One region of the Bradyrhizobium sp. HKCCYLRH2060 genome, then DNA from elsewhere that is predicted to be linked to it. Evidence: riboswitches for the same ligand, from Rfam matches in the RefSeq annotation. Region 1 holds a riboswitch; the other holds the start of a gene.
What was found. Region 1 has a riboswitch for cobalamin ahead of ACQR10_RS23440 (TonB-dependent receptor domain-containing protein). Riboswitches for the same ligand answer to the same signal wherever they lie in the genome.

Region 1 (4,665 bases):
CAAGGTCGCCAGCGCCAGGCGGGCCACAACGGTGGCGCTCAGCGCCGCGACGCCGATCATGGCGCCCCAGGCCAGCGTGTTGGCATCCACCGGATAGTGCAGCGCGCCGAAGCCGATGCCCTGGTTGACCAGCCAGGCGCCGAGCATCGCCGGCAGCGCCGAGCGCAGCGGCAGCATGGCGGCGGCGATCACGGCGAAGGCCGCAAACGGCGTCGCGCAGGCGAACACAAAGCTCGCCAGCGCGCAGGCCGCTGTCAGCAGCGCAAAGCAGAATGTCGCGGCATGCGCTTGCGGGACGGGCGCAAGGCGAACTTCGGAAGGGGAGCGGTCGAGAGTGTCTAGAGCCATGGAACATCTCCTGTTGGTGGAATTGTAGTCCAGTTTCGCGGTGGCTGTCAGCCGCCGCGGTATGCCGTCAGTGCACGCCTGATGTCGCCACCCGGATGCCGCCGAACACACCGAAGCCGGGCGCCAGGAACCCGGTCGGGTTCTGGTACTGGCGGTTGAATAGATTATCGATCCGGCCGAACAGCTTGACCTGGTTGGACAGCGCGTAGTCGCCGCGCAGGTTCACGACCGTGTAGCCGGGCGCGACGAGGCCCGTGGTCATGCCGTCGCGGCTGACGTCGAGCCAGTTGCCGATGCGCAGCACGGTGGCAGACAGCGTCAGCGCATCGAGTGGTGTCCACACCGCCGTGGCGCTCCATTTCTCCTTCGGCCGCCGCAATAGCTGCTGGCCGGTGGCCGCATCGACCGCGCGGGTGAAGGTGTAGTCCGCACGCAGCGAGATCCGGTCGGTCAACTTCGCCGCCACAAAACTCTCGGTGCCTTCGGTGGTCGCGAGGCCGACATTGGCATAGGAGGTGAAGGTCGCGTTGAAATTGATCAGGTTGGTGATGCTGTTGTGGAAGTAGGTCGCGCCGAAGCGGATGCGATCGGAAAACAGCGGCTGTTCGAAGCCGGCGTCGTAGCCGGTGCTCTGCTCCGGCTTCAGGTTGGGATTGGCGAAGAAGTTGAACGCCGGAAAATCCTGGTGCAGCTGACTCAAGGTCGGTGCCTTGAAGCCGGTGCCGTAGCTGGCCTTCATCTTGGTCCCGGTGAGCGGCAGGATCACCGCCGGCGCGATGCGGTAGGTGCCATGGCCGCCGAACTGGTCGTTGACGTCGTTGCGCAGGCTCGCGACCACAAACCAGCGTTTCGCGAACTCCGTCTGCAGCTCGATGAAGCCGGCCTTGTTGCCGTTCTCGGCGGAAAGATCAGTTGTTTTCAGCCGCTCGGTCTGCCGCTCGAGGCCGACGACGAGATTGTTGTGCGGCGCCAGTTCGGTCACCGCGTGCCAGTCATATTTGATGCGCTCGCCGGTTGCGACCGCGGCCACGGGATTGCCCGCCGTCAGATCGGACGACCAGTTGTTCACGTAGTTGACACCGAAATAGTTCCTGATGCGGCCGCCGAGCAGCGACCACACGGCTTCCTCGCGCGTCCCCAGCTGGTGGACGGTGTGGTTGCTCCTGATAGCATCGGGAACGCCGGGAAAGCCGCTGTCGCCGGTGAACAGCAGGGTGGCGTCGGTGTATCGAATCACCGAGTTCAACGTCCAGGCCTCGTTGAGATCGACGCCGAGCTTGGACGAGGCGGTCACGTTGTCGTAGGCGTTGCCGATCGCCTTCTGCCCGGCCGGGAGCAGTTGCCATGGCGTCACCGGCACATCGCCGGCGTGCAGATGCGCGACATTGACCGCGTAGTTGACATTGTCTTGTGAGCCGCTGACGCCGGCCGACTGGTTGAAGGTCTTGAACGACCCGCTCTCGACCGAGGCGGTCGCCCGCGCCGGGCCGTCGCCCTTGCGCGTGATCACCGAGATCACGCCGCCGATCGCATCGGAGCCGTACAGCCCGCTCTGCGGCCCGCGCAGCACCTCGAGCTGCTGGATGTCGGCAGCGAGCAGATGCGCGAAATCGAACGCACCGTTGCCGTTGGTGACGTCGCCGACGTCGATGCCGTCGATGATGAGCTTGGTGTGGTTGGCATTGGTGCCGCGCATGAAGACGTTGGTCTGGCCGCCCGGGCCGCCGGCCTGCACGACGTTCAATCCGGGGACGGTGCTCAGGATGTCCGGCACGGTGCGGGCCTGCTGCGCGGCGATGTCCTTGTCGGTCACCACCGTGATCGCATTCGCGACGTTGGCGACCGGCGTCACGATGCCGGCCGGGCTGACCGCGACGGGCGGGCTGGCCGGCGATTCCGGCTTTGCCGCCGGCATCTGTTGATGCGCGGCGTTGCCGGCTCTGCGGGGGATGGCCGGTTTCGGAGCGATCGGCCGGTGCGGCGGGTCGACCTCGACCGGCGGCAGCAGATCGGGCGAGGCGGATTGCTGCGCCGTTGCGGGGGAGGGACCGAGCAGCGCGAACGACGAGAGGAGGCAGAACGACGACAGAAGGGCGCGACGGCGCCTGGCATGGGGAACGGGAGACACGAGTGACCTCGGCATGACGTCAGTGGCACGTCACCGCGAACGAGGTCTCATGCACGCCTTTGCAGGCCTGCCTGAAAACGATGCCAATAACGCCCCGACCGGCATCCTCGCGTGTGACCACGGCTGACGGCAGGTCTCCTGGCTCGCGGGTCGTCACCTCCACGTCGCCTTCCCGGGACCGAGATTTCCCAGTGGCCTCTGACGCGAGATTCGCCGCTTACAGTTGCGGGGGCAGCTGCGGCCTTCGGTCACGTCCCTTGCGAGACGTCTCCGGCACCGCATTCCCTATTGAGCCCCGGTCGAGGGGCACCGTCGCCGTCACCGTAGGAGTGCGGGCGCACCAAAGTCAATCCGGCGCCCGGTGATCTCCTGGCGATAACGCGCTGGCGTGGATTGCGTGTGGCGAACTCTCTCGGCCGCCGCGTTCGGCGTGAGATACCCGGCGCCCGCGACGCCCCACAGCTGTCGTTCGCAGGGACGACAGCGGGATGTGAGGCGCGAATCAATTCCGGCGCGGATCGCTTGCGAGCGCCGCTTACTTCTCGACCTTGTTGTGCACCATCCAGAACCGCAGGGTGCGCTGGGCGGTGTCGAGGGACAGGCGGGAATAGTCGCGTTCCGCGAGCTTCAGCGTGTCGCTGTCGATGGCGTGCTTGATCGGCCGGTGGGTCAGGATCTTCGCCACCACCGACCAGGCCAGCCCGGCGGCACGGCAGGGGATCAGCACGATGTCGGTGCGCGGGCCCTCCAGCACCTTGGCCATCATCTCGGTCGGGACGTTGTTGAGCAGGCCGAGTGCGGCGGACACCTCGCCGAAGCGGCGGGTCTCGGCGAAGAAGGCGATGGCGGCATCGTTGAGCTCGTTCAGCCCCTTCATGCGCTTGACGGCCTCTTCGGCCAGCGTGAAGTCGCGCCCGATCAGGCCGCCGTCGCTGCGCGCAACGTCGGCGATCGCCTTGAGGATCTTCTTGATCTCCTGCTGCAACGCCGGCGGCGCCGAGGCCATCAACTTGGCGCGCACGGCTTCGGTTGCGCGGCGCAGGAGGTCGCGCAGATGCTTGGTAGGCAGGTCGATGCGCAGCCCGATGATCTCGGACAATTCGTCGTCGTCCTCGGCATGCGCCATCATCCCGGAATAGCCGGTCTCGGAGAAGCGCGCGGTCTGGTTGTTGGCGAGCTTGCGGATGACCCGGCGCTCGCCGCGGTCGACGATGATGTCGGTCACCGCCTCGGTCAGATGCGGGCGGCTGGAGATCGCCATCAGGTGATCCTGGCCCTTGGTCGCCGCGACCTCCACCAGCGTATGCTCGGTGAGCCGGCTCGAGTGCATCAGCACGTTCTCGGCCACCGAGATTTCATCGTCGCGGGCGAGCTGCTGGATCAATTCGACGGGCGCATAGTCGACCGGCGCGAGATGCTTGCTGAGCTCGGCCCGCGCGCGGGTCTCGACCCGCGAGACCAGCATGCACAGCACGTTGTCGAACACCTTGATCTGGTCCTCGCTGAGGCGTTCGCCGTCATGCAGGAACAGGTTGGTGACCTGGCGCAGCGTGTTGACGCGCTTCGCCGAGGAGCCGCTGCGGACGGCTTCTTCGAGTTCGGTGATGATGGAGTTTTCTGAAAGCGGAAGCTGTTCTGGCTGTGACACGATCGCGCTCGTTGGTCCGGATTGCCGGAGCGACAGCAACGCGTGTGGGATCCGCTGCAAGGCTTTCGGCCGGGGCAGTTTTCGGCACGGGCGATAACAATGCGTTAGGGGCGGAGGGCGTAGTACTCCGGAGAAACACGGATACGGAAAATTAAGACGATACGCATAGAGGGGAAGACGGGTCGGAGCCCGGCCTTTCGGAGATTCGCCGGACAATCGATGGAATGAGGTGCGATCACCTCCTTGCAGACCCGGCGAAGACAGGCGAGCGAGGCGGAAAGGTTAACGATCTCATAAGGTCACAAACCTTCCTTCATCCAGTTTGGCCGCTGCCCTCGATCTCACGTCAGCTCTCATCCTCCCAAGCATTGAAAGCTAAATCCCATTCTTGCCACGGTCGGTCTCGCCGATGCGCCGTGCAAAGCGTGCCGTCGCCCGGTGTTCCCGGGACAGGCTCGGCATGCGATGACCTCGCGCGAAAAATCAGCGCCAGCATCCTGCCGCATCCCGTGCGATAATCGCCGCGCAAATCGTTGAGGTC
Region 2 (4,665 bases), on a different contig from region 1:
CGCATCGGAAAAATGCGGAATGAGCCCGAGCGACGTCCAGCCCGTCCGCTGCGCGATCTCGTTGATGCCCGACGCGAATAACGCCGGATCGCCGCGGAACTTGTTGACGAGGAAACCCGCGATGCGTGCGGCATCCGCGGGCGCGATCACCGCCTGGGTGCCGACCAGGCTCGCAATGACGCCGCCGCGGTCGATGTCGCCGATCAGCACCACCGGAATCTGCACCGCCTGGGCAAAACCCATGTTGGCGATATCGCCGGCGCGCAGGTTGATCTCGGAGGCGGAGCCGGCGCCTTCGACCAGCACGATGTCGGCATCAGCAGCCAGATGGTGAAAGCTCTCGAGCACCGTATTCATCAATTGCGGCTTCATCGCCTGATAGGCCGATGCCTTGGCGTTGCCGATCACGCGGCCCTGCACCACGACCTGCGACCCGATCTCGCTCTGCGGCTTCAGCAGCACCGGGTTCATGTGCACCGTCATCGGCCGCCGCGCCGCGCGCGCCTGCAGCGCCTGGGCGCGGCCGATCTCGCCGCCATCCGTGGTGACGGCGGCGTTGTTCGACATGTTCTGCGGCTTGAACGGCGCCACTTTCAGGCCGCGCAAGGTCAGCGCACGCGCGAGCCCAGCGACGATCAGCGATTTGCCGACGTCGGAGCCGGTGCCCTGGAACATGATGGCGCGCGCGCTCATGAGCCTAGTACTCGATGCCTTCCTGCGCCTTCACGCCGGCCGCGAAATGATGCTTCACGAGGTTCATCTCGGTGACGAGATCGGCGGCCTCGATCAGCTCCGGCTTGGCGTTGCGGCCGGTGACGACGACGTGCAGATCGGGACGGCGCCCTGCGAGCGTGGCGACGACGTCGGCGATATCAAGATGATCGTAGCGCAGCGCGATGTTGAGCTCATCGAGAACGAGCAGCCGGATCGACGGATCCGCCATCAGCTCCTTTGCCTTGGCCCAGGCGCGCTCGGCCGCGGCGACGTCGCGCGCACGATCCTGGGTCTCCCACGTGAAGCCTTCCCCGAGCGTGTGCCACGACACCTGGTCGCCGAACGTCTCGATCGCCTTGCGCTCGCCGGTTTCCCACGCGCCCTTGCCGAACTGCACGATGCCGATGCGAAAGCCGCGGCCGATCGCGCGCAGCATCAGGCCCCACGCCGCCGTCGATTTGCCCTTGCCCTTGCCGGTGTGAACGATGAGCAGGCCCTTCTCCACGGTCTTGGAGGCGACCTCGGCATCCTGCACCGCCTTGCGGTTCTCCATCTTCGCCTTGTGGCGGGAATTGTCGGCGCTTTCGGTCACGGGCATGTTCTCCTTGTCACTTCAAAGTCAGCGGCAGTCCTGCCGCCATCAGGATCACGCGATCGGCCACGGCCGCGACGTCCTGGTTCAGTCGACCCTGGGCGTCGCGAAAGGCGCGGGCCAGCGCATTGTCCGGCACGATGCCCAGCCCGACTTCGTTGGACACGGCCACGATGGGGCCATTCGCGCTCCTGAGCGCATCGATCAGCTCGGCACATCTGGCCGGTACGTCCATGTCGGCGAGCATCACATTGCTGAGCCAGAGCGTCAGGCAATCGATCAGCATCGGCGTGCCCGAATCTCCATGTGCCCGGATGAGGCCGGCGAGATCATGTGTCGTTTCCAGCGTCTGCCATCCCTCAATGCGGCGCGCCTTGTGCTGGGCGATCCGGTCGGTCATTTCGGCGTCGAACGCCTGCGCGGTCGCAACATAGGTCCAAGGCGGCGGGTAGGCGGTGACGAGGGTCTCGGCATGGCGACTCTTGCCCGAGCGCGCGCCGCCGAGCACCAGCGTCAGGCGCGGCAGGACGGGGTGCGGCGGGGCAGGGACCATGGGGACGATTCCGATTGACGGGCTTTGACGCGACCCGTATCTAACAGATGACGGTTCTCCGAAAGGAGAGATTTAGGGAACACGGTGCGGGTTCTTGACCCAAGGCCGTGGCTGCCCCCGCAACTGTAATCGGCGAGTGTGAGGCCAAGACACCACTGGGAAACCGGGAAGGTGGCCTGATGCAGCGACCCGAGAGCCAGGAGACCTGCCGTCGACATTGCTGTTGGCCGACCCGTCGCGCGGGGAGTCGCGATGCTGGTTCTGATCCCGCCGGGATGGGCGGGATGCCGTCGGATGCAGCGCATCGTCCGGTCCTCTGGGGAGCCGGCAAGCGACGGAGACGGCCATGAAGTTGACCCGTACCACGACCTTTGCAGCCGCGAGCCTGTTGCTGCTCGCCGCCGATCCCGCCTTCGCGCATCACATGATGGGCGGCAAGCTGCCGCAGACGTTTGCGCAGGGGATGCTGTCCGGCCTCGGCCATCCCATCATCGGAATCGACCATCTGGCGGCGATCGTGGGCGCAGGCATCGTTGCAGCTCTTCTGGGCCGCGGCTTCGCGCCGGTGCTCGCCTTCACCACCGCGATGATCGCGGGCGTCGGCCTGCATGTGGCCAAGGCCAACATCCCCGCTGCCGAGCTGCTGGTCGGCCTGACCACCGCCGTGGTCGGGCTGGTGGTGGTGATGCGTGGGCGTTTCGGCGTGTTGCCGGTTGCCGGCCTGTTCGCCGTGACCGGCCTCGTCCACGGATATGCGCTGGGTGAATCGATCGTCGGCGCCGAGAACTCTCCGCTTGGAGCCTATCTCGCCGGGCTGCTCGTGATCCAGACCGTCATCGCGGCCGGTGCGTTCCTCGGCACTAGGCTGCTGTCGGCGAAGGCCAAGGCGGCTGCGCCGCTGGCGCTGCGGCTCGCGGGCGCTGCCATCGTGCTGGTGGGCGGCGTTGCCGCCGCAACGGCCGCCGGCGTGATCGGTTGATTGATGATCGCATCGGAGACTGGAGAGACGACGCTGTTCGTCTGCGTCACCTGCCGCACGCAGGCGCCTGAAGCTGCGCCGCCGGACGAGCCGCGGGCCGGTGCCCGTTTGCTCGCAGCCATCGAGACGGTGCCGGCCGCGCAGCGCGCCGGCGTCACCGTTGTCGGTGTCGAGTGCCTGTCGAACTGCAATCGTGCGTGCACGGTTGCGGTGACGGCGCCGGGCAAATGGACCTATGTGCTCGGCGCGCTCGATCCGGATCTGCATGCGCGGGATGTGCTGGCATTCGCGCAGCTGCATCAGCGCCATGATGCGGGCCTGCCGGCCTGGCGCGAGCGCCCGGAATACATCCGCAAGAACACCGTCGCGCGCGTGCCTGCGCTGTCGGCGCCACGCTGAAACCGAGAGATCGCATCGCCATGACGAAGTCGTTCGCCAAGACGCCTTGCACCATCGTCACCGGTTTTCTCGGCGCCGGCAAGACGACGCTGGTGCGCAATCTGATCGAGACCGCGAACGGCCGCCGGCTCGCCATCATCGTCAACGAGTTCGGCGACGTCGGCATCGACGGCGACATCCTGAAGGGCTGCGGCGTGCCGGACTGTCCGGAGGATCGCATCGTCGAGCTGTCGAACGGCTGTCTGTGCTGCACCGTCGCCGACGATTTCGTGCCCGCGCTCAGGAGCCTGCTGGATCAGAAGGAGCCGCCGGAGCATATCGTGATCGAGACCTCGGGGCTGGCGCTGCCGAAGCCGCTGGTGCAGGCCTTCAACTGGCCCGAGATCGCGACGCGTGTCACGGTCGACGGCGTCGTGGCGGTCGTCGACGGCCCGGCGGTGGTTGCGGGCCGCTTCGCCGACGATCCGGAAGCGCTCGCGGCGCAGCGCGCCACCGATGCCTCGCTCGATCACGACAACCCGCTGGAGGAGGTCTACGAGGACCAGCTGCTGTGCGCCGATCTCGTCGTGATGAACAAGAGCGATCTGATGAGCGAGGAGCAGCGCAAGGATGTCGCCGCCGAGATTGCCGCCAAGGTGCAGCGCGCCGTCAAGGTGATCGCGACCGAGCATGGCAGGCTGTCGGCGTCGGTGCTGCTCGGGCTCGGCGCCGCGGCGGAGGATGATCTCGCCGCCCGGCCGTCGCATCACGACAACGAGGCCGAGCATGATCACGACGATTTTGAGAGCTTCGTGCTCGACGTCCCGGCGCAGGCCTCGCCCGATGCGCTCGTCGACCGCATCGCGGCCGCCGTCGATGCGCATGATGTCTTGCGGGTGAAAGGGTTCGTGGAGGTTGCCGGCAAGCCGCTGCGCCTCCTCGTGCAGGCCGTGGGCAGCCGCATCCAGCATCAGTTCGAGCGCCCGTGGCGCTCGGGCGAATCGCGGCAGGGGCGGTTGGTGATCATCGGCGAGCGCGGCCTCGATGCCGCCGCCATCCAGAGCCTGATCACAGGGTAGGCGCCACCGATGCACCTGCTGGCGACAACGGGCGGGGATCTCGACGACCTCGAACAGGCCGTGGATCTTGCGCAGTCGCCGGCCGAGATCGTCGTGCTGTCGTTCTCGGACACCGACCTGTCGGCGTTGGCCGAAGCCTGGACCGCGACGTCGACCGAGCTGCCGAGCCTGCGCCTCGCCAGCCTGAAGCGGCTGAAGCATCCGATGTCGGTCGATCTCTACGTCGACCGCGTCGTGCTCGGCGCGCGCGCCGTCGTCGTGCGCTGTCTCGGCGGGCTCGACTATTGGCGCTACGGGCTGGAGCGCATCGCGTCGGCCTGCCGCAGCCGCAACATTCTGTTCGCGGCACTGCCGGGCGATGATCGCGCCG

Region 2: it holds a riboswitch for cobalamin, as region 1 does, so the genes downstream of both, ACQR10_RS29535 (HupE/UreJ family protein) here and ACQR10_RS23440 (TonB-dependent receptor domain-containing protein) in region 1, are expected to answer to the same signal.

Annotation. Positions count from the first base shown of each region.
Region 1 covers NZ_JBNPUK010000012.1:253,586-258,250, forward strand. The annotation lists gene ACQR10_RS23435 (hypothetical protein) at 1-348, opposite strand, end outside; gene ACQR10_RS23440 (TonB-dependent receptor domain-containing protein) at 416-2,476, opposite strand; cobalamin riboswitch at 2,588-2,805, opposite strand; gene ACQR10_RS23445 (DUF2336 domain-containing protein) at 3,012-4,124, opposite strand.
Region 2 covers NZ_JBNPUK010000021.1:47,345-52,009, reverse strand. The annotation lists gene ACQR10_RS29550 (cobyric acid synthase) at 1-693, opposite strand, end outside; gene cobO (cob(I)yrinic acid a,c-diamide adenosyltransferase) at 698-1,306, opposite strand; gene cobU (bifunctional adenosylcobinamide kinase/adenosylcobinamide-phosphate guanylyltransferase) at 1,323-1,859, opposite strand; cobalamin riboswitch at 1,894-2,086, shown strand; gene ACQR10_RS29535 (HupE/UreJ family protein) at 2,206-2,838, shown strand; gene ACQR10_RS29530 (DUF1636 domain-containing protein) at 2,842-3,237, shown strand; gene cobW (cobalamin biosynthesis protein CobW) at 3,258-4,295, shown strand; gene cobN (cobaltochelatase subunit CobN) at 4,305-4,665, shown strand, end outside.